One region of the Methylobacterium sp. WL19 genome, then DNA from elsewhere that is predicted to be linked to it. Evidence: predicted binding sites of a transcription regulator. Region 1 holds the regulator's gene; the other holds the start of a gene.

Region 1 (11,807 bases):
GGGAAACTTACAATGGGCAACGGAAAGACGCTTGGCTATTTCGGCGATGTTCTGACAATTGCAAATACAGCCGTCAATTTGATTGGCATGATTCCCGGCCTCGAAATTCCAAGCGAGTTAAAGGCGATCTTTGGCGAAGAAGAGGATCCGACGCAGGCATTTCTTGAGGGAATGGATCAGAAGCTAGATTTGCTTTCTCGGCAAGGCGATGAAATCCTCGCGGAAATCAATCAACTCGGTGAAGGTATCAATTACGATAATAAGATGGAGATTTCGTCGCTTGCTCAAGCGTCAAAATCACATCTCGACCAATACATGAATACGAGCCCCTCCGATCCAAAGCACGCTGATTATCGATCCCTGGCGATCGATAAATCGACCGATGCGCTCTCCATGGCGATCGAGTTCGCCGGGAAACCGGGTGCCGACGCCGGGCTCGTCATGCCAGCCCTCCTGTCCGCGCTCGCCGCTCGGATCAACGTCATTCGCGAGATCGAAGACGGCGCGACATCGGGTGACTTCAAGGAGACACTGAATGCGGGAATCAATGCACTCCATGAAACAGTCGCCTCGTATAAGAATGAAGTTTTAGAATTTGCAAAACAACCCGATCAGGACAAAATCGGCGCCAAAGTCTATTTAATCAATGGCAAGGTCCTCCTCGATGTTTGGTACGATAACGGTGAGGCGGGCGGCCTTAGAACATACCAGCAGGAAATCGTGATCGGCGCGCAAGGATCGGCGGATCATAAACTCATGGACACTGCCTTGACGCCCGCGGTACCAATCCCAGGCGCCCCCGGACACTATTATGACCGCGATATAACAAATTACGACGTTATAAAAAGTCTTTTTACGAGCCGCGGACTGGAACAACAATTCAACGACAAGGAGAGCAGCTGGCTGAATGAGTATTTTTACCCACAAAGAGGGGTCACAAACCTTGAAAAAGCCGTCGATACCCTGCGACAGCTGACGAGCGGCCAGCACAAGTTCGATGTCGCCGACTCGATCGGCAGGACAATCGAGATCGATCACCCGACATATGACAAGGCGCCCAACACGCTGGAAGGTTACGCCGGCAACGATACGCTCATCGGGGGTGATGGCAACGACACGCTCAAGGGCGGCGGTGGCAACATCGATTATACGGTCTTCGGCGCCAATGGTGACGGCCACGATACCCTCTACGGCAAGGGTGGCGACGACATCATGCTCGGCGGCACCGGCAACGATGTGCTCGACGGTGGCGCGGGCAACGACCGTCTCGATGGCGGCGCCGGCAGCGACACGGCGAGCTACAAGTCGGCGACCGTTGGCGTGACCGTCTCCCTCGATTTGCAGGGCTGGCAGGAGATCGTCCCCGAAAAGGTGACCGTGTTCCAACCGGACCCTTACCCCGGCGAGGGCCCCGGAGGCATCGTAACCCCCCCTCCCGTCATAACGACGATCCGGGCGGAAAAGGATCGCCTCCTGAGCATCGAGAACCTCGAAGGCAGCAGGTTCAACGACCGTCTCACGGGCAACGTCCTGAGCAACACGATCCACGGCGGCGCCGGCAACGACGACATCGACGGTCATCTCGGTGCGGACCGGATGTACGGCGAGGCCGGCAACGACACCTACGTCGTCGATCAATCCGGCGATCGCGTCTTCGAAGCGAAGGATGCCGGGCAGGACACCGTCAAGACGAGCGTCAGCTACGTCCTCGCTGCCGGACAGGCGATCGAGACCCTGGCCACGGCGAAAGCGACGGGCACGGGCGCGATGAACCTCACCGGAAACGAGTTCGCTCAGGCGCTTGTCGGCAACAACGGCGCCAACCTCCTCGATGGCAAGGGCGGCGCCGACACGATGACCGGGTATGCGGGGAATGATACCTATGTCGTCGACAATGCCGGCGACGTTGTCGTCGAGGCGGCCGATCGCGGCATCGACGCCGTCCGCTCGTCCATCAGCTTGACCTTGGCGGCCAACGTCGAGACCCTCACGCTAGTCGGCACGGCTGCACTCAACGGCACCGGCAACGCTCTCGCCAACACTCTCACCGGCAATGCCGCCGCCAACCTCCTCGACGGCAAGGCCGGGGCCGACACCATGGCCGGCGGCGCGGGATCGGACACCTACATCGTCGACAATATCGGCGACAAAGTCGTGGAACTGAGCGACGCCGGCACCGACCTCGTCAAGGCATCCGTGTCCTTCTCGCTCGGGGGTTCCCACGTGGAACACCTGACGCTCACCGGCACCGGGAATCTCAGCGCCACCGGCAACTCGCTCGATAACGTCCTCAGGGGCAATGGCGGCGTCAACGTCCTCGACGGTAAGACGGGCGCGGACACGATGATCGGCGGTGCCGGCTCCGACACCTACATCGTCGACAACATTCGCGACAAAGCCGTGGAGGGGAGCGACGGCACCGGCATCGACCTCGTCAAGGCGTCGGTGTCCTTCTCGCTAGGGGGTTCCCACGTGGAGAACCTGACGCTGAACGGCACCGGCAACCTCAACGCCACCGGCAACACGCTCGTCAATGATCTCAAGGGCAATGCCGGCGCCAACCATCTCGACGGTGGCCTCGGGGCGGATACGCTGACGGGTTTGGCCGGCGAGGATACCTTCGTGTTCAGCACGAAGCTCGGCGCGACCAATATCGACCACATCACCGATTTCTCGGCCGGGATCGACACGATCCAGCTCTCGAAGAGCATCTTCGCGGCGCTCTCGGCCGATGACCTCGCGGCGGCGTTCAAGGACCTGAGCGTGACCGGTGCCAAGATCGATGCGGACGACCGCATTCTCTACGATCACGACACCGGTGCCCTGTCCTACGATGCCGATGGCAGCGGCACCACGGCCAAGGCGGTCCAGTTCGCCATCATCGACAACCACGATAAGGCGACGCTGACGCACCTCGATTTCCTGCTGGCGTAAGCGTCCCGACACGCCCTGGCCGAATGAGACTCATTCGGCCAGGGCCATTCCGACCGTCGAAGCCCTCGGCCACCCTGCCCGGGTTCTGCCAAGTGTCGAAAGCAGCCCCGGGAGCGGGGACCAAACGTCAGATTTTCGTCACTCGGACTGACCGCTCCGCTCTCACTCGTCCGTCGAGAACATCTCGTCGAAGGAATAGCCGGAGCCGCGCACGGTGCGGATCGGGTCGCTCTGGCGCGGGCGGTTGATAGCCTTGCGCAGGCGGCCCACATGCACGTCCACCGTGCGCTCGTCGATATAGACGTCGTGGCCCCAGACCCCGTCGAGGAGTTGCTCGCGCGAGAATACTCGGCCGGGGCTCTGCATCAGGAATTCAAGGAGCTTGAACTCGGTGGGGCCGAGATGGATCTCGCGGCCCTGGCGGCGGATGCGGTGGCTGACGCGGTCGAGTTCGATATTGCCGGCGATGAGCAGGTCCGCCACGTGGCTCGGCTTGGCCCGGCGCAGGAGCGCGCGGACCCGGGCGAGCAGTTCCGGCACCGAGAACGGCTTGACGATGTAATCGTCGGCGCCGGTGCCGAGGCCGCGGATGCGGTCGCCCTCCTCGCCGCGCGCCGTCAGCATGATGACCGGCAGCCGCTCGGTCTCGCGCCGGGCGCGGATGCGGCGGCACAACTCGATGCCGGAGAGACCGGGCATCATCCAGTCGAGGAGGACGAGGTCGGGAACCTGCTCCTGAAGGCGCAGATCGGCCTCGTCGCCGCGGGCGGCGGTGTCGACGACGAAGCCCTCCGCCTCGAGGTTGTAGCGGAGGAGAAGGGTGAGGGCCTCCTCGTCCTCGACGATCAGGATGCGCGTACTCATGCGGGTGTTTTCAGGGTGAGGGCGGCCGTCCCGTCACGCACGGGACGGCCGCGCGACGATCGTGCCGGAATGGCCCGACCGGAGGGACGGTCAGGCGCTGGCGGGCAACGACACGGTGGCGTAGTTCGATGCGTCGTTCTTCGGGCGATCCTGTTCGGCCAGTTCGTTCGTGCCGGTGACGAGGTAGTGGATCGTCTCGGCGATGTTGGTGGTGTGGTCGCCGATCCGCTCGATGTTCTTGGCGCAGAACAGTAGATGCGTGCAGAACGAGATGTTGCGCGGGTCTTCCATCATGTAGGTCAGCAATTCGCGGAAGAGCGAGTTGTAGAGCGCGTCGATGGCGTCGTCACGCTCCCAGACGTCGAGGGCGGCCTTCACGTCCTGGCTCGCATAGGCGTCGAGGACGTCCTTCAGCTGCTCCTGCACTAGGTCGCCCATGTGCTGGACGGCGATGACGATCTTCTGCGGCTGGATCTGCTCGGCGATGGCCACCACGCGCTTGGCGACGTTCTTCGACAGGTCGCCGATGCGCTCCAGATCGTTCGAGACGCGGATGGCCGAGACCGTCTCGCGCAGGTCGATGGCGAGGGGCTGACGCTTGGCGATGAGCAGGATCGCCCGCTCCTCGATCTCGTGCTGGAGGGCGTCGAGGCGCTTGTCGGCGCCGATCACCGCCTGGGCCAGGGGCACGTCCCGGCGTACCAGGGCGTTGCCGGAATCGGTCATCATCTTCTCGGCGATCCCGCCCATCTCGGAAATCGAGCGGCGCAGGTTTTCCAGTTCCGTATCGTAGGAACTGACGATGTGGTTGGGCATGCTCGCACTCCTCGACCGAGGCCGCCTCGGGCGGCCTGCATCGCGTAGGATCGGGTCCGGTGCCGCGGACGCGGCCCCGGCGGGCTCAGCCGAAGCGGCCGGTGATGTAGTCCTGGGTCTGGCGCTTCTCGGGGTTCATGAAGATCCGCGTGGTGGGGCCGAACTCCACCAGCTCGCCGAGATACATGAACGCCGTGAACTGCGAGATGCGTGCCGCCTGCTGCATGTTGTGCGTGACGATGACGATCGTGAACTCGGAGCGCAGCTGCTCGATCAGTTCCTCGATGCGGCCCGTGGAGATCGGGTCGAGGGCCGAGGTCGGCTCGTCGAACAGGATCACCTCGGGACGCTGGGCCACGGTGCGGGCGATGCAGAGGCGCTGCTGCTGGCCGCCGGAGAGGCCCATGCCGGACTGCTTGAGCTTGTCCTTCACTTCGTCCCAGAGGGCGGCCTTGCGCAGGGATTCCTCGACGCGGACGTCGAGATCGGCCTTGGGCAGCTTCTCGTAGAGGCGCAGGCCGAAGGCGACGTTGTCGTAGATCGACATCGGGAACGGCGTCGGCTTCTGGAACACCATGCCGATGCGCGAGCGCAGCTCGTTGAGATCGACCTTGGCGTCGAGGACGTTCTGGCCGTCGAGGAGGATCTGCCCCTCGGCGCGCTGCTCGGGGTAGAGGCTGTAGATCCGGTTGAAGGTGCGCAGGAGGGTCGACTTCCCGCAGCCGGACGGGCCGATCAGCGCGGTGACCTGGCGGTCGTGGAAGTTGAGGTTGACCGACTTCAGGCCGTGGAACGAGCCGTAATAGAAGTTCAGGTCCTTCACGGCGATGCGCACGGGGGCCTGCTCGTCGGCCTTGTGGCGGCCGGTCAGCTGAGCTTGCGTGATCGCGGGAGCGGCGTTCATCGGGTGCGTGTCCTTGTGGAGGGCGGGATGGGACGGGGGCGCGGGGTCAGCGCGCCCGCTCGCTCTTGATGACGAAGCGGGCCACGATCGAGAGGGCGAGGATCGTGGCGGTGATGAGGAGGGCGCCGGCCCAGGCGAGCTGCTGCCAGTTCGAGTAGGGCGAGAGGGCGAACTGGTAGATCATCACCGGAAGGTTCGGGATGCCGCCCATGAGGTTGGGCGAGAACCAGCTGTTGTTGTTGAGCGCGGTGAAGAGCAGCGGCGCGGTCTCGCCGGCGATGCGGGCGAGCGCCAGGATGATGCCGGTGACGATGCCGGCGCTGGCACCGCGCCAGGTGATGCTCTTGATGACGACGGAGGGCGGTGCGCCCAAAGCCGCGCCGGCCTCGCGGAGCGTCGAGGGCACGAGGCGGAGCATGTCCTCGGTGGTGCGCACGATCACCGGGGTGGCGATGATGGCCAGCGCCACGCCGCCGGCCCAACCCGAATAGGTCCCCATCGGCCGCACCATCAGGGTGTAGACGAACAGGCCGATCAGGATCGAGGGCGCCGAGAGCAGGATGTCGTTGAGGAAGCGGATCACGTCGGCGAGCTTCGAGTGGCGGCCGTACTCGGCGAGATAGGTGCCGGCCATGACACCCACCGGCGTCGCGATGACGATGCCGATCAGGGTCAGGACCACGCTGCCGAGGATGGCGTTGGCGATGCCGCCGCCTTCCGATCCGGGGCCGGGCGTCGGTTCGCTGAAGAGCAGCGGCGAGAAGCCCTTCACGCCCTCGACGATGAGCATGAGCAGGATCGAGCCCAGCACGACGATGCCGATCAGCGTCGCCACGGTGCTTCCGACGATGAGCAGCTTGTCCGCCACGCGGCGGCTCGACCGGACGCGGCTGGCCTTGAGCGGCGGCGCGTCGTTGGTGGTGAGGGTGTTCACGGCGTCCATGGTTCGGGCTCCAGAGGGCTCAGGCGACCTTCACGCGCCGGACGAGCAGGCGTGCGACGATCAGGACGACGAAGGTGATGACGAAGAGGATGCAGCCCAGCGCCATCAGCGAGTTGAGCTGCAGGCCGTCGGCCTCGTTGAACTCGTTGGCGATGCGCGAGGCGATGGTGGAGCCGGGATCGAAGATCGAGCCGGACAGGCGGTTGGCGTTGCCGATGACGAAGGTCACCGCCATGGTCTCGCCGAGCGCGCGGCCGAGGCCCAGCATCACCGCGCCGATGATCGACACGGACGCCTGCGGCACCAGGACGTGGCGGACCACCTCCCAGGTGGTGCAGCCGATGCCGTAGGCGCTCTCGCGCAGCACGGTGGGGATCTGGTCGAGCATGTCGCGGGTGATCGAGGCGACGAAGGGCACGATCATGATGGCGAGGATGATGCCCGCCGTGAGGATGCCGACGCCGGAGGGAACCCGCGCGTAGAACAGCGTGCCGACGATGGGCAGGCCCTCGACGAGGCTCGAGACCGGCATCTGCACGTAATGGGCGAAGAGCGGGGCGAAGATGAACAGGCCCCACATGCCGTAGATGATGCTCGGGACCGAGGCGAGAAGCTCGATCGTCATCGAGACGGGCTTCCTCGCCCAGCCGGGGCAGAGCTGGGTCAGGTAGACGGCGATGCCGATGGAGATCGGCACGCCGATGACGAGGGCGAGAAGGGCCGAGACCAGGGTGCCGACGATGGCCACGAGGGCGCCGTACTGCTCCTGGCCGATGTTCCAGGCGCTGGAGGTGACGAAGCCGAAGCCGAACTCCCTGAAGGCCGGCCAGCCGCCATAGGCGATGGAGGCCAGGATGCCCGCGAGGAAGAGGAGGACCAGCAGCGCCGACGCGTAGGAGGCGGCGCGGAAGAGCTGGTCGCCGAGGCCGCCCGGCTTCTTGCGAGCGGGGGAGCCCGTGCGGGCCAGCGAAATCTGTTCAGTCAAGGCGGCCATCCGACGTCTGCTTCTTCACCTTGAGGGCTCGTATAGTGCGAGGTAGCGAGTGGCGAGGTGGAACACCGCGTCCACTCGTGGCGCAGGCCCAGCGTTTTTGCCGGGCCTGCGCGGTTTCAGGAGTTCAGCTGGAAGGCTGCCTTAGAAGACGGGCTTGCCGTCCTTGCCCTTGATCTCTTTCCACTCGGTGTGGACGAGGGAGACGACGTTGTCCGGCAGCGGCACGTAGTCGAGGTCGGTGGCGAGCTTGTCGCCGTTCTTGTAGGCCCAGTCGAAGAACTTCAGCACGTCGGCGGACTTGGCCGGATCGGCCGGGTCCTTGTAGACGAGGATGAAGGTGGCCGCCGTGATCGGCCAGGCATCGTCACCGGCCTGGTTGACGAGGGAGATGCCGAAGCCCGGGGCGGCCTTCCAGTCGGCGGAGGCGGCGGCGGCCTGGAACGCCTTGTCGTCGGGAGCCGGGAACTTGCCGGCCTTGTTCTGGATCAGCGCATAGCTGAGTTTGTTCTGCTTGGCGTAGGCCGATTCCACGTAGCCGATGGAGTTCGGCACCTGCTTGACGGTGGCGGTGACGCCCTCGTTGCCCTTGCCGCCCTGGCCGGCGGGCCAGCTGACCGTGGTGGCCGCACCGAATTCCTTCTTCCAGCTCTCGGAGACCGCGCTGAGATAGGTGGTGAAGATGCTCGTCGTGCCGGACGCGTCCGAACGGTAGACCGGGGTGATCGGCGAGTCGGGGAGCTTCAGCCCCTGGTTCACCGCGGCGATCTTGGCATCGCTCCACTTGGTGATCTTGTTGGCGTAGATGTCGGCGATGAGCTCACCGGTGAGCTTGAGCTTGCCCGGCTCGACACCGGCGATGTTCACCACGGTGACGACGCCGCCCATGACGGTGGGGAACTGGACGAGACCGTCCTTCTCCAGGGCCGGGCCCTTGAGCGGCGCGTCGGTGGCGCCGAAATCGACGGTCTTGGCCTGGATCTGCTTGATGCCGCCGCCCGAGCCGATGGACTGGTAGTTGAGGCCCGTGCCGGTCTCCTTGCGGTAGGCTTCCGCCCATTTCGAATAGACCGGGAAGGGGAAGGTCGCGCCGGCACCGGTGATGTCGGCGGCCTGAGCGACGGCGCCGAACTGCGCGGTGGCGAGCCCGATGGCGAGGGCGAAATGGAAGGGTTTCACGGTGGCTCTCCGTAATCTGTCCAGGCGCTGTAGGTGCCGCGCTGCAAGAGCGATCCTGCTGCAGCGCACCGTTACCCGCCCGATCATGCTGGCTCTATGACGGAGCCATGACAGATCGATGACAGGGGCTACCCGTTGACCGCATGAGCGGTGTGGGACAGGGAGAAAGCGGGGTGTGGACCGATGCCCGGACGAAGCGGCACGGTTTTGCGGCCTCGTGCGTTATACGATTCGGCGATGGCGACGACGGAGCAGCCCGTCTCGCCAGCCGTCCTGGAAGGTCAGCACCTTGGAGAACGAATCGAGTGTGACACCCACCGGGGGTGATGGCGATGCCGATTTCCTCGCCCTGCATGCGCGCAGGGAGGATCTGGAGCTCGAGCTCACCCGTGCCGAGCAGCGACGACAGTTCGGGACCGATCCGGACGAGGTCGCGAAAGCCGCCGAGGACGAGCGCGCCCTGCTGGCGGAGCTCGACGCGGTGATGACGCTGATCCGTGGCGCCGAATACCAGCGCATGCCGGGGGCTCGCCGCTGGTAGCGGCGACGGGCCGGCCGGGGTGAAGGAACCGTGACCGTCTCAGCCCACGCGGCGGCGGTCGCGTTCCTTGTGCCGGAGGCGCAGCAGGAGGTCGATCTGGCTGTCCGGAATCGGCTGCGTATCGAACGTGTCTTCGTAGATCGCCCGGAGGGTGCCACCGAGATGGTGGCGGGTCGGACTCGTCAGAATCGGCATGCCGTCCGACTCGTTCACAGGCCGGGGATCGGTCTCACCGTCTCCCAGATCCATCACGCGAACTCCCGATGTGCCGACGCGTTTCCATAAGATTCTCTGCGTCGTACCCATACCATCGCGCAAGATGGTTAACCGAAGGTTAAGATCGCGCGTCAGGCATCCGTAGATTGAAGCAGGCGTGCGGCCGCCGCTCGGGCCTCGTCGGTCACGGTGGCGCCGGCCAGCATGCGGGCGATCTCCTCCCGGCGGGCGGGCGCTTCCAGGGCCGAGACGCGGGTGGCGACCCGGTCGCGGCCCTTCACCGGGTCCTTGGCGATGAGGAAATGCGTCTCGGCCCGCGCGGCGACCTGGGGCGCATGGGTCACGGCCACGACCTGCACCCCGGCCGCGAGACGGGCGAGGCGGGCGCCGATGGCATCGGCCACGGCGCCGCCGACGCCGGTATCGATCTCGTCGAAGATCAGGGTCGGGGCCGAGCCCTTGTCGGCCAGCACCACCTTGAGGGCGAGCATGAAGCGCGAGAGCTCGCCGCCGGACGCCACCTTCATCATCGGGCCGGGCCGCGTTCCGGGGTTGGTCTGCGCCCAGAACTCGACGCGCTCGTAGCCCGCCGGGTCGCGCGATTCGGGGTCGGTGACGATCTCGGTGATGAAGCGGGCGCGCTCCAACTTCAGCGGCGGCAACTCGGCCTTCACGGCGAGGTCGAGGGCCTTGGCGGCCTTGCGGCGGCCCTCGCCGAGCTTGGTCGCGGCCTTGGCATAGGCCGCCTCCGCCTGGGCGAGCGTCGCCTCCAGACCGCCGAGGGCCTCCTCGCCGGCATCGATGGCGGCCACGTCCGCCTCGTAGCGCTGGCGCAGGGCGGCGAGGTCGTCCACCGGCACCTGATACTTGCGGGAGGCCGCGCGGAGCGCGAAGAGCCGCTCTTCCACCTGCTCCAGTTCGCGCGGATCGAACTCGGATTCGCGCAGGGCCGTATCGAGGACGGAATGGGCCTCGTCGAGGGCGGACAGCGCGGCGTCGAGGGCGGCGATGCAGGGCTCCACCAGGGCCGGGATCTGGCTCGCCCGCCGCTCCAGCTTGCGCATGGCCGAGGACAGATGGGACACGGCCGAATTCGGGCCGCCCGCCGCCTCGATCGCCTCGGAGAGCTCGCGGGCCACCTTCTCGCTCTGCTGCATGACCATGCGGCGCTCGGCCAGCGAGGTCTCCTCCCCGGCCTGGGGATCGAGCGTCTCCAGCTCCGACGCGGCATGGCGCAGGAAGTCGACCTCCTTGCGGGCGGCCTCCACCCTGGCGCGGTGCTCGGCGAGAGCCGAGCGGGCGGCGCGCACGCGCTTGGCCGCCTCGCCCACCGCCGCGAGGGGAGCCTGCAAGCCGCCGAAAGCATCGAGGATGGCGCGGTGGGTGCCGGGATCGGCCAGCGCCCGGTCGTCGTGCTGGCCGTGGATCTCGACCAGCGTGGCGCCGATGGCCCGCAGGACCTGCACGCCCACGGCCTGGTCGTTGACGAAGGCGCGGGTGCGGCCGTCGGCCATCTGCACCCGGCGCAGGATCAGGTCACCCTCGGTATCGAGATCGGCCTCGGCCGCGAGGCGGCGGGCGGGATGGTCGAGGGGCACGTCGAACACGGCGGTGACGCCGCCCTGCCCTTCGCCGTGGCGCACGAGGCCGCCATCGCCGCGCCCGCCCAGGGCCAGGGCGAAGGCGTCGAGCAGGATCGATTTGCCCGCACCCGTCTCCCCGGTCAGGACGCTGAGGCCTTCGCGGAAGTTCAGGGCGAGCTTATCGATGAGAACGATGTCGCGGATCGCGAGCTGACTCAGCATGCCGCGGGGTGGGCCTCGTTGGATACGGTGGCCACGTCTTACGGCGAAGCGGCGGCCGCTTCACCCGAAAAATGGCCCGCGACCGATATGCGTGTCGTCGCGGGTTGGGCCGATGCGCTTAGCGCGCGTCGGCGGTGCGGCCGATGACGCCGCGATAGACCTTGCTGAGCCAGGAGGATTTCTCCTCGCGGGGCTCCAGGCCGCCGTTCTGGAGGAGCGCGAACGCATCCTTGTACCAGGGGCTGTCGGGGAAGTTGTGGCCGAGCACGGCGGCGGCGGTCTGCGCCTCGGCGGTGATGCCCAGCGCCATGTAGGCCTCGACCAGACGCTCCAGCGCTTCCTCGGCGTGGCGGGTCGTCTGGTACTTGCTCACCACATCGCGGAACCGGTTGATCGCGGCGGGGAAGTTGCGGCGCTCCAGGTAGAAGCGGCCGACTTCCATTTCCTTGCCGGCGAGCTGGTCGCGGGTGATCTGGATCTTGGCCTTGGCGTCCGCCGCGTATTCCGAGGTCGGATATTTCTGGACGAGCTCCTGCAGACCGGCCAGCGCCTTCTCGGAGCGGTCCTGGTCGCGGGTCACGTCGGGGATCTGCTTATAATGCGACATCGCCATC
Region 2 (11,807 bases), on a different contig from region 1:
CCACTCGCCTACGCGGTGATCATGCCGGCCCTCTATGCGCCGATCATCGCCATGCTGCTGGGCCTGATCTTCCGGGGCGTCGCGTTCGAGTTCCGGTGGCGCGACCCCGGCCACCGGGCCCTGTGGGACATCGCCTTCACCGGCGGATCGGTGGTGGCCACCTTCGCGCAGGGCGTCGCCCTCGGTGCGCTGCTGCAGGGCATCGAGGTCCAAGGCCGTGCCTATGCCGGCGGCTGGTGGGACTGGCTGTCTCCCTTCAGCGTGCTCGTCGGAATCGGCCTGGTCTGCGGCTATGCGCTCCTGGGGGCGACCTGGCTCGTCATGCGCACGGAAGGATCGCTGCAGGAACGCGCCCGCTCGCTGTCCCTGTGGCTCGGCGCGGCGACGATCGCGGCCGTGGCGGCGGTGAGCGCGGCGACGCCGTTCCTGAAGGGACAATACTGGGAGCGCTGGTTCTCGATGCCGAACGTGCTGCTCACGGCGCAGGTGCCGATCCTGGTCGCCGTCGCCTCGTTCCTGTTCTTCCGCCTGCTGCGGAAGGGGGCCGAGACCGCGCCGTTTCTCCTGGCCCTCGGTCTGTTCCTGCTCTCCTTCGCCGGGCTCGGCATCAGCATCTTCCCGGATATCGTGCCCGGCCGCATCACTATCTGGGATGCCGCCTCGCCGCATGCGAGCCAGGTCTTCCTCCTGGCCGGCGCGTCCGTGCTGATCCCCATCATCCTGGCCTATACCGCCTATTCGTACTGGGTCTTTCGCGGAAAGGTCGATGAGGCGGGGTACCATTGATGGAGCCCGCCGCGTTTCGCCGAAACCCATCGCCGTTGTGGCGGCGTCTGCTCTGGTTCGCGGCGATCTGGGCGGCCAGCATCGTCGCCCTCGGGATCGTCTCATTCGGTCTTCGCGCCTGGCTGAAGGCCGGTTAGTACCGGGCGGCCGAGAGCGTCCCGCCGGGAGTCTCTTTCGTCCCGTCCTACGGAACGGTCTCCCGAACGACGGGTCCTGCGAAGACCTTCGACGCAGTCCGAAGAGCCCCGCAGGTCGAAGCGGTCACGACGAACGGTTCGCGTGCGTCATGAAGAACCGCACCATCTCCCGGCTGGCATCGGGGCCGCGCGGATCGGTGTAGGTTCCGTCGCTGCTTCCGCCGGACCAGGCATGTCCGGCGCCGTGAAGCGCCCAATGTTCGAGCATGGCGCGCCCGGACGCATCCGTCCGGACCGTACGGGTGAAGCCCATCCCACCCTCGGTCGTCCCTTGGGTCGCCGTGCGCGCGAGCGAAACGCCCGGCATCGCGAGGGCGATGACCTGTTCGCCGTTGACCGGCTTCACCGTCTTGTCGGCATCCCCGTGGAAGACGATGGTCGGCACGCCCGGACCGTTCTGCGACGCCTTGAAAGTACCGCCCCCATTCATGGCGGCGAAGGCGGAGGGCATGTCGCTGGCCGCCCCGCACGGCAGCCCGGAATGGACGCCGACCGCCGCGAAGACATCCGGATAAGTCGCCGCCATGATCGCCGCCGCCGCCCCGCCGGCCGACAGGCCCGCCGCATAGACCCGGCTCGAATCGGCGGAGAACTCCTTCACCACCTCCAGGGCGATGCCGGCGATCAGCGAAGGTTCGCCGCGGCCTCGCTGCTGGTCACCGGCGTTGAACCAGTTCCAGCACTTCTGCATGTTGGCCGATTGCGGCTGGCCGGGATAGGCCACGAGGAACGTCTGCTCCTCGGCGAGTGCGTTCATGCGGGTTCCGGCGGCGAAATCGTCCGGGTTCTGGGTGCAGCCATGCAGCATGACGACGACGGGAAGGGCCTGGCCCCGGTAGCCGCTGGGGACATAGACCTTGTAGGCCCGGCTGCCCGCCTCGTTGCCGAAGCTCCGCTCCTCGAACCGCGCCCCTTCCGGCACGGCGACGGTGGCGCCCCTCGCCGATCCGATGCCCTGTCCGAGGTCGGGCATCGCGCCCATCTTGGGGAAACGTTCGCGCAGGGTCTGGATCGTCTCCGCGAGTCCCGGCCGTGCGAAGGCGGTTTTCGCCGTGCTCGCCGCCCCATCGGCGGACGTGCGGTCGGTGGCGGGCGCGGTCCAGGCCCCGCCGGACATCGTGGGCGCCACCATGTCGATGGTCCCGGCAGCAGCGTGGGGGCCGGTCGGTGTCGACGGAACAGGCCGTCCCTGGAGCAGGGCCATCGCCTCGCTCAACTGGCCCGCGCGGGTGAGACGGGTCACCTCACCCATGTCGATGGTCGAGAAAGCGGTCATGGTCACGATCCTGGATGGGGTGGCGGCACGGAACGTCGTTCCGCACGGGTCATGGCGAATGGTCAGGCGATGCGGTCGGCCAAGGCCGCCTTGACTTCGGGACTGGCCTGGAAGGCCCCGAGAACCTGCACCGAGGCGATGGCCTGTCGGGCCAGCTCCGGCGTCACATCGAACGCGATGCTGGCAAGGCCGAGCACCTGAATGTGCAGCGGCGTCCCCGCATCCCTGGCGGCTTCGAGATCGCGGACGCTGTAGTGGGACAGCCCGAGACTGAGCTGCTTGCGGGCGACCGATTGCTTCACCGCGTCGCCCTGACGGTCGAGCTGATTGCGCACGGCCGTGCGGATGAAGTCGGCACGGTTGGCATAGAACCCGTCCCGAACCAGGAGGTCGATCTGGCCGAGATCGACGAAGCCGAGATTGAGGGTCAGCTTCTCGCTGTCGGGCGCTTTGGGACGAAGCTCACGAACCGTATCCGACATCGAAAACCATCCCCATACCATCTCGTTGGATGGTCTGTAGATGGTGCGCCGCAGTACGAGCGCAAGTGCCGGCGTGGAATCGGGGTACGCGAATGAGGGAATTGGGGCGAGCACCACGCGGTGGGCCCGTCACTCACAATGAGGTGGCCCTTCGGATCGCGGGCACCGGGCGTGTTGCGTTGCATTCCAAAGGCGCGCGGTGCTTCGTGCGCCCCTGCGGGTGACGGCGGGCATCGTCGTCCGCAATCTGGAACGACGCATGCGTCCTCGCTCGCGCAGCCCTCATCACGGCCGCCGCCACCGGCCCGGATCACCCATGATGCTCACGTTCTGGCTCGACCAGCCGATCTGGCTGATCTTCGGGACCCTTGCGCTTCTCGTCTCGGCCTGGTGCCTGATCCTGATGCTGCTCACCAACACGAAGCGGACGCGTCCCGTCGTCGTGGCGGTGGCGACCGGGATCGCCCGCGCCTTCGTGGGTGTCCTGTCGGTACTGCTGTCGCTCCTGATGGGATTCGTCGCCAACGATGCGTGGGAGCGCCAGAGGCAAGCCTCCCGCGTCGTCCAGACGGAGAGCGCTCAGACGCGGGCCGTGTTTAACCTGAGCCGGTCCGTGTCGAAGGATCTACCGGATATCCGCATGATGTTGGCGGAGTACATCGAGGCCATCGTGGTCGAGGAATGGCCGGCGATGGCCAATGGCGGAAAGGCATCATCGAAGGCGGATCAGGCCTTCGGCCGGCTGCTCCAGGCCGTGGTGGCGCCGAATTTCGACATCGTCGTGGGCCGAGCCAATCACTCCGCTCTCCTGGCCGCCACCCTCGCCCTGCAGACCGCCCGGAGCGAACGGCTCGCCCTCAGCGAAGTGGAGGGGGACGACAGCAAGTGGGCGACCCTGCTCGCGCTCCTGGCCCTGACCCTGCTGGTCATCGCCGCGATCCACACCGAACGACCCGCGTCGCAGGCAATGACATTGACCGTCTTCGGTCTGGCGATGGTGATCACGCTGGGCGTCGTGGCGATGCACGAACGCCCCTTCGACGGACCACTGGCGATCCGTCCGTCATTGCTGGAACAGGTCCGCACGGTCATCGACCCGGGCAGCTGAGAACCTCGCTCCCCACGATGAGTGCGGACCTACCGCAGGGTCGGGGACTCGCCGGCATGAAGGGCGCGTCCCTCATCGGGACCGCTGACGGCGTTCAGGCGCTCGAGATGCTCGAAGACATGCGCGAAAGCTTGCGTGACGGCTTGCTCGAACGATCCGTCACCCTTGCCCTGTGCGGTTTTCAAGGCGGCCAGGAGAGCCTGATGTTTCTCGGTGTCGCTCGACATGGCGGTCTCCTCGGCCGGGCGGAATGCCGGCTCGTGAGGGCAAGCGCGGGGAGCGGGGTCGGGTTCCCATGCGGCCGGGGGCGGTCAGAGATCGGATCGGGGATCGGTCTTGCCACCGGCGCCCGCGATGGGGCCACCGAGCGTCGCCTTGAACCAGGCGACGACCCGATCGATCACGGGCTGCTGAAACCAGGGCAGGTCGCCGTGGCCCGCTCCCTCGACCAGCACATACACCGCCTTGTTGCCCTTAGCCCGCAGGGCTTCGAACAACTGTTTGCTCTGCACCGGCGAGACGAGCGTGTCGGCAGTGCCGTGCATGATCAGAAAGGGCGGCTCATCGGCGCCGAGATGACCGATGGGACTTGCCGCCAGCGCCTTTGCGGGATCGGCCGAGATCGAAGCACCGGCGAAGTCGCGAAAGGCCGGTCCGTTGACCAAGAGCGCTTCGGTCACCGCAGGCGATTGGTGCATGAGTTGAACCGCCGGAGAAAATCCCTCGCCGATATTGAGAAGGTTCGAGATGCCGTAAAGGGTCACCGCCGCCTGCACATCGGAGGACTGATCGAGATGATCGCCCTTGTCGAAAACTTTCTCTCCGTTAGTGACGCCGACCATCTGCGAGAGATAGCCGCCGGCGGAATCGCCGAGCACGCCGATACGGGCCGGGTCGATGCCGTATTCGGCCGCATGAGCCCGCAGGTAGCGCACGGCCGCCTTGCCATCCTGCACCAGAGCCGGGAACCTGTCGGGGACGACGCGATACTCGGCGGCGGCGACGACGAAGCCGGCCGCGGCCAACGCCGACCGCATCTCGAAGTATTTCTCATGGTCGGCAGTGGTAAATCCGCCACCTGGGAAATAGACGATCGCAGGCTTCTTGTCGTTGGTGCGTGGCACGAGCAGCGACATGCGCAATTGTCTGACCGCACGCATCGAACGGATCTGAGAATAGATCACACCGCTGATCTGGTCGACCTGGTTTCGGCGTCCTTCGACGCGAACGACCTGAGCCCCCTCGGAATAACCGGGCAGTTGCGCATCGCCCGCGGATGCCTGCTGAGAAAGCCCACTCACAGCCATGACGCCTCCCAAGCAAAGAGCCCGGATCAGTCTCATAGGATGCCCCTTTGTCGGTCGAGATGACATGACCCTACACCAAGAACCGGTGAGGGCATGTGTCAGTGGCCTGCCCCCTGGAAAGCGGTCCTCCTCACAAATCTTGTGTGTCGACGATCGACGCCAGGGTGCACGTCTCGCGCCGTATCAAGACAGTGTCTCATAGCAGCACGACACGAATGGCCTTGCCGACGGCCAGCGCCGAGCGGCAGGGCGACGTTGTCGAGGGCCGACAGGCGCGGCAGCAGATGGAAGAACTGGAAGACGAAGCCGATCAGGCGGTTGCGCAACCCGGCGGTCTCGCTCTCGTTCAGGTCCGCCGTGTCGGTCCCGACCAGGCGGATCGCGCCTTCGTCGGGCCGGTCGAGGAGTCCGATGAGGTTCATGAGCGTGGTCTTGCCGGACCCCAAGGCCCCCGTGCGGGCGCAGAGTTCCCCGCTTCGGACGTGGAGGTTCACCCGGCTGAGGACGGGGAGCGAACCTGCCCGGCCATGATAGGCCTTCGTGACGTTCTCGATGCTCATCATGGCCCAGCCCATGCCCGACCTAACACTTTGTCCGACGGGACAAGGGGCTTCGGGTGTGACTATCGATACTCTGACTTTGCGAGCAAGCTACTATTTTTGTAGATTGACAATCCCCATTTTTGATAACAGCGTCAAATGCCGATCCTGTTCTGCCTAATATAAGTATCATTGCCTTATTATTGCGAACAATGACATAAATTTTATATATAGATTAAGTTTTTGCCCCATCTGCCAATCTGTTGTTTTAAAACTTGCCCATACTCAAATTCTCGGACGATTTATTGCTGCGACATGTGCAGTAGAACTGACACGTCAAAAAGAGGATATCATGAATAAGACATTGTTCGCGGGCGCTCTCATTCTCGCTTTGTCGGTCATGGCGAATTCGGCTCAGGCACAGAGCGTTTTGACGGCGACGGTCAACAACAACACGCCGGTCTCAGTAGATTTCTCTTCACCATCCGGCTGTATCGGCACGAATGGTTTTTCTTCCATCGGGAATGGCGGGAGCCAGACGTCGACCATACAGAGCCCATACTCGACGTCGAACGGCTGCTCGATCCGCTACACGCGCTCCGGCAATTTGCGCTACTGCAACTGGAACGCGACGCGCACCAGAAGTTCGGCGAGCGGCCGCTGGAGTTATCCGACCGTCAACACGTCATCGAATGGTTCGGGCGTGACCTGTTCCAGCAGCATTACCTCGGTGGGCTTCAACGGGAATTGGTCCGTCAGCCCGACGATTGCGCCTTGAAGGCGAAGTTCCTTCGTTCGTGAAATAAAAGAATCGATCTTATGCCCGATTAACCGGTCCGCGCCTCATCCGGCGTGGATCTAGACAGCATACGTCGAAGGATACATTGATGATGTCGAGCGGGATGACGGGCGTCGACCGGCCCACAACTCCCTTGCTCCGCGACCCTGCCGGCGAGTCTCGGGTGTCCACGAGCGACGAGGCGAGCGCCCCTCGTTCATCGATCGGTCCGGCAAGCGTGGTCGAGCTTTCGGCCCCGGCAAAGGCCGTATCCCCCAATCGCATCGGCCTCGAAGGACTTCACCACCGTTGCCACGGATGCGCGGGCCGCGCTGGATGCGGGCTACACGAAGGCGGGGAAAACCTCTTCGATCTATACAACAGGCGCCGAGCGGCAGGAGCTGTTCAGCGGGCTCGACCGGCGCGCGCTCTACGCGATCAAGAGCAACGAAGGCGGGAGATTCTCAGATCTCGAACGAAAAATGGCCAATAGCGAGATGCGAGATCGCCTTCATGCCGATACCGGGCTCGATGCGGTAGTCTCAGGCGGTAAGCTCGCGCCGACATGGAATAAGGTCGTAACCTATCTCGACAACGTCAGCGCCGAAGAGAAGGGAAGCTTCGATTGGGCGAAAGAACGCGCAGCGATGCAGTCCAACTACGAGGCTAGAAGTCGTTTCGAGGGTGAGCAACCGGAGAATCTCGACTCGACGAACCAGACCGTGAAGCTGATCAAGGCGGCGCTCGACAGCCTGAAGGCACTCAACGATCCCTCCAATCGGCTGGAGGACATGCCGCTCTACAAGCAGGCGCAGGAGCTCTTCGCCAGCCAGCAGGCCGGCGCATTGACCGGCATTGACATCGAGGCATGATCGCAGAGCCGCAGCAGAAGGGTCGGCTCTGACCGGCATGCCGGCTCTCCCGAACCAGCTGACGCAAATCATCGGCGCTGACGTCCTTGCGTAGCGGTACGCAAGCCGACTTGGCGAACCCTCCCGGTCCGCCCTATCGAATCACAACGGCCCCGCCGAACAAACCCCGTGAGTCCCCCTCATCGCCGATTGGTATGAGCCACCCGCTGCCGTGGCCAGCGTGAGCAGCTTCTGGGCGTCGAATTGACGTCCGCTCCCCATCTTTAGCGGACGCACCACATCAGCACTTGCCCTCGGCTTCGACGTCGAACAGGGTGGTGACGGCCATGGCTCTTGTCACTTCGCCGGCTGGGTCCGTACGGTGAGCTTGTTTCCATCGGGATCGCGAAGGTAAGCGACAAAGGACCCGTTCGGGCGCTCTGCGGGAGGGCTTTCGATGGCGGCGCCGCCATGCTCGGTGCCGGCCCGATGCCACGCCAGAACATGCTCGCGGCTCGATGCGACGATACCGACGGTTCCGCCGTTGGCTGCAGTCGCCGGCTTGCCATCGATGGGCTTCGTGATCATCAGCCGCCCGCCCTCGTGAGCGTAGATCAGCCGACCCCTGGGATCCATCTCGCCGGGCTTCCCTCCCAACGCGACGAATGTGGCATCGTAGAAGCACCGTGCCCGCTCCAGGTCATTGCTGCCGATCATGAGATGGGTGAACATACCTTCTCTCCGAAGAGGGGGCCGCGCGAGATGGCCGTGGTCGAGCGTGGCGACGAGCTGTTGCCAATGGCATACCCGCACGTATCGGGCAGCTTAACGACCGCTGATCAGCCCTTCAGGAAATCGGCCTAGGGCTGCGCCCGACCACGTTGGGTCGGGGCACATCTCCAGGCCTTTGTTGTGCCGCGCTCTTTTTCGCCGAACCGGCATCCACTTCGGCGGAGAGCGCTCTAGCCTCACAGTCGCTCCTTCGGGCTTCTCGTAGCACCCGAAACGCCTGCAAGCGGGAGTAGCCCGAGGCCGACGCAGCGGCATCGACGCGATTATGCAGTCCGGTAGAGCTTTTCCCTCACAGGGAACGTAGAGCACGGTCCCGCAGGCTATTCGGCCCACATCATCTTCATGAAGCCGAGGCGGTCACCCGCGTCGCATCCGTCATCTCAGAAGACATGTCGCAGGATGAAGAAGAGGACGCCCGCCAGGGTGATGGCGGCGGGCAGCGTCAGCACCCAGGCCAACGCCATGTTGCGGACGGTGGACATCTGCAGGCCCGAGCCGTTGGCCGCCATGGTGCCGGCGACGCCGCTCGACAGGATGTGGGTGGTCGAGACCGGCAGACCGTAAAGCTCGGCGAGGCCGATGGTGCCGGCGGCGACCATCTCGGCGGACGCCCCCTGCGCGTAGGTGAGATGGGTCTTGCCGATCTTCTCGCCTACGGTGACGACGATGCGCTTCCAGCCGACCATGGTGCCGAGGCCGAGGGCCAAGGCGACGCAGACCTTGACCCAGGTCGGAATGTAGCGGGTCCCGTCGTTGAGGAGGCCGGTATAGGCCTTCAGGGTGCCGGTCTCGGCCTCCGAGAACGTCGCGCCGTTCTTCGGCAGGAGCCGGATCGCGTCGGCGGCGAGATACATGTCGTTGCGCAGGTTCGAGGTCGCCGCCGCCGGCACCTGCTTGATGGCGCCGTAGCCCTTCACGTTGTCGGCGATGTCGGTGGAGAGCGCGGCGAGCGCCCCGTACACGGCAGGCCGGTTCAGGTCCTTGGTCTTCAGGGCTTCCGACACCTGCTTGCGAGCCTCGGCGGCATCGGGCTTCGGCCCGTTCCCGGCATGGCTCGCGAACACCGTGCTGGCGTTCTGGGAGGTCTGGATGAAGGCCGGGGTGGTGTCGTCCGACATCGTCCGGTTGAGGGCGTAGGCGGTGGGGGCCGCGCCGATGAGAATGAGCATGATCAGGCCCATGCCCTTCTGCCCGTCATTGCCGCCATGGAAGAACGACACGAGGGTGCAGGTCAGGATCAGTAGGCTGCGGATCCACAAAGGCGGCGGGGTTTCGCCCTTGGGGGCCTCGTAGAGATCCTTGCGGCGCACCGTGAACTTGAGGGCCAGCAGAAGCAGGGCGGCGGCGAAGAACCCGATGACGGGGCTGAACAGCAGCGCCTTGAACACGCCCAAGGCCTGCGCCCAGTCGACGCCCGATGTGGCCTGTCCTTCGGGAGCCATCAGCTGGTTGGCGAGGCCGACGCCGATGACCGATCCGATCAGGGCATGGGACGACGAGTTCGGCAGGCCGAAGGCCCAGGTGCCGAGGTTCCAGAGGATCGCCGCGATGAGCAGCGCGAAGATCATGGCGTAACCGGCCGAGGACCCGACCTGCAGGATCAGTTCCACCGGCAGCAGGGTGACGATGGCGTAGGCGACCGCGCCGGAGGACAGCATCACACCGAGGAAGTTGAAGGCGCCGGACCAGATGACCGCGACGAGCGGCGGCATTGAGTGGGTGTAGATCACGGTGGCGACCGCATTGGCGGTGTCGTGGAACCCGTTCACGAACTCGAAGGCCAGGGCGATGAGCAGAGCCAGGCCGAGCAGCACGAAGGCGCCGATGGCGAGAGGCGACTGGCCCACCGCGTTCATGTCGGTCACGAGACTGTAGAGCGCGTAGGCCAATCCCGCGACCAGGACGAGTAGGAACGCGATGACCCCGCCCGGATGAATGCCGTGATCGAGCTTTGGCCCTGCGGCGGGCGCAATGGCGCCCATCGGCAAGCCAGTCGGAGCAGCAACGGCGTCGGACATGATGGCCTCAGGACCCTAGGGATCAGTGATCCTGCCAGTAGGTCGCGCTCATAACAGTCCTGTGACACGTATTCGAAATTCCCCTGCCTCGACGGATTACGGCTGAGACCTCGAACGTAAGGCGCCGGCATTCCTCCCGAGCCTGGACTGGCGATAGGCCAAGTGACATCCGCATGCAGCCAGATCAAGCAACCGGCATGGCCTGCTCCAGCCGGACCGTGAGGATTCGCGAAGCACCCGACAAACCTGCATGCGGGAGCAGCCCAAGGCCAACGATTGCTGCTGCTCCATTGCCGGCCTTCGACAACGTCATGATCCGGTCGCGGTCGACGCGGCGCTTACCGCCGGCATACACACCGCTGCCCGTCGCGCGCTCGATGCCATCGCGCTGGCGCTCCTTGATGAACCGCCGCAGGAACTCAAGCACCGTCGCCAACTCGACCCGGCCGTCGCGGCTGCCGCCCGAGATCTTCTCCTAACGGATGACCCCGCAGCCTTCGGCCTTCAACCGGGCAACCTGCCCATCAAGATCCTGTCGAGGGTGCTGACGCGAGCGTAACCGATGCGGGCCATGGCTTGTAACCTCAGGCTTTAGGCCTGAGGTTACCTTGTCACAAATAGCCGGTGTCACCCCAGATATTACGATGACCGGCGCCAGCTGTGTTACGTGACGCCAGGGTGTACCCTAATGTGACAACGAGCCGTGATCCACTTTTGATTTTCGCGAGCCACCTCAATAAGTTCGTTTCACTGGGCGACCGTTTTGCTGAAATGAAGAAGCCCTAATATGTGAAGCCACATTAACAACGCGCTACGATTTTTCATATCTTACTCTCATGCAGATGAATTCTTAAAGATGAGCTCATCAATCACTTTTCGGCCTTAAATCGCGGCAGATTTATTGTTGTATAGGACAACCGGCCTATACCCGCAGGCGGCATAACAGATGATTGAATTGAGTATCATCTATCTGAAAGTCAAATTTTTCTATTTTTAGTCATAAACGATTTCCTAGATTCTGAGGTTGTCACTCCAGCTAAGAATTATATCTTACAAAAGTCTCGCCTACCGGCGCCCCGAGTGGAAGCGGTAACGCCAGCCCTCCTCCAGCCTGCGCTCCTCCGCGCTCTCCTCCGGCACGGGTTCCAGACGCAGCAGGATCATCGCGAAGCCGTTCTGCTGGAGATAGACCTGCTCGGAGAGACCCGGCGCGCGGAGGTCGCGCCTTACATCGATCCAAAGATCGGGACTGCACGGGGCGATGTCGCCCGCGATGTTCGGCCGATGCGAACTGCTATGATAGCGCGAGCGTGTCGGGACCGGACTGCCGACCCCGCAGACGATGGTCGGAAAGGAGAGGCTGCGATAGCACCGCTGCACCCGGCCGTTGCCCGCCACGACGATGGCGATCCGCTCGGGGTGGTACTGCACGTAGGCCCGAGCCGCCGCCTCCTTGCCGACCGCAAAGTCGCGCGCGAGCGCAAGTACGTGCTGCAGGTCGGGCTCGCGAAAGGCAGCCACGGCCTCCCGCAGCAAGTGCGGTGGCATCAGCACGAGTGTGGCGAAGCGGTTGGCCTCGACTTCCCTAAGCTGGCGTTCGTCGCCCTCCTTGGCTGTGAGGCGCAGTAGGTCGGAACTCTTGCACAGGAACCGGCCGGGCTGATCCGGGACGT

What was found. Region 1 encodes PhoB, which activates phosphate uptake and scavenging genes when phosphate is short. Its sites were predicted from a motif close to TGTCATNNANCTGTCAT; they were not measured.
Region 2: a site for PhoB is predicted at 10,185-10,201, ahead of FV220_RS04100 (inorganic phosphate transporter). Genes of this name have one in related genera too.

The regions. Positions count from the first base shown of each region.
Region 1 is NZ_VRVC01000121.1:1,208-13,014, forward strand. Features, by position in the region: gene FV220_RS19855 (hypothetical protein) at 13-2,934, shown strand; gene phoB (phosphate regulon transcriptional regulator PhoB) at 3,097-3,798, opposite strand; gene phoU (phosphate signaling complex protein PhoU) at 3,889-4,614, opposite strand; gene pstB (phosphate ABC transporter ATP-binding protein PstB) at 4,700-5,518, opposite strand; gene pstA (phosphate ABC transporter permease PstA) at 5,565-6,461, opposite strand; gene pstC (phosphate ABC transporter permease subunit PstC) at 6,481-7,455, opposite strand; gene pstS (phosphate ABC transporter substrate-binding protein PstS) at 7,597-8,631, opposite strand; gene FV220_RS19890 (hypothetical protein) at 8,939-9,172, shown strand; gene FV220_RS19895 (hypothetical protein) at 9,212-9,421, opposite strand; gene recN (DNA repair protein RecN) at 9,520-11,193, opposite strand; gene FV220_RS19905 (outer membrane protein assembly factor BamD) at 11,312-11,807, opposite strand, start outside.
Region 2 is NZ_VRVC01000011.1:10,346-22,152, forward strand. Features, by position in the region: gene cydB (cytochrome d ubiquinol oxidase subunit II) at 1-786, shown strand, start outside; gene FV220_RS04050 (DUF2474 family protein) at 822-923, shown strand; gene FV220_RS04055 (PHB depolymerase family esterase) at 1,048-2,259, opposite strand; gene FV220_RS04060 (CopG family transcriptional regulator) at 2,322-2,741, opposite strand; gene FV220_RS04065 (DUF4239 domain-containing protein) at 3,058-3,849, shown strand; gene FV220_RS04070 (hypothetical protein) at 3,879-4,076, opposite strand; gene FV220_RS04075 (alpha/beta hydrolase) at 4,161-5,156, opposite strand; gene FV220_RS04080 (ATP-binding cassette domain-containing protein) at 5,255-5,719, opposite strand; gene FV220_RS04085 (hypothetical protein) at 6,048-6,473, shown strand; gene FV220_RS04090 (hypothetical protein) at 6,956-7,345, shown strand; gene FV220_RS04095 (VOC family protein) at 7,682-8,056, opposite strand; gene FV220_RS04100 (inorganic phosphate transporter) at 8,497-10,134, opposite strand; partial or broken gene FV220_RS25960 (recombinase family protein) at 10,360-10,707, opposite strand; gene FV220_RS04110 (ImmA/IrrE family metallo-endopeptidase) at 11,200-11,807, opposite strand, start outside.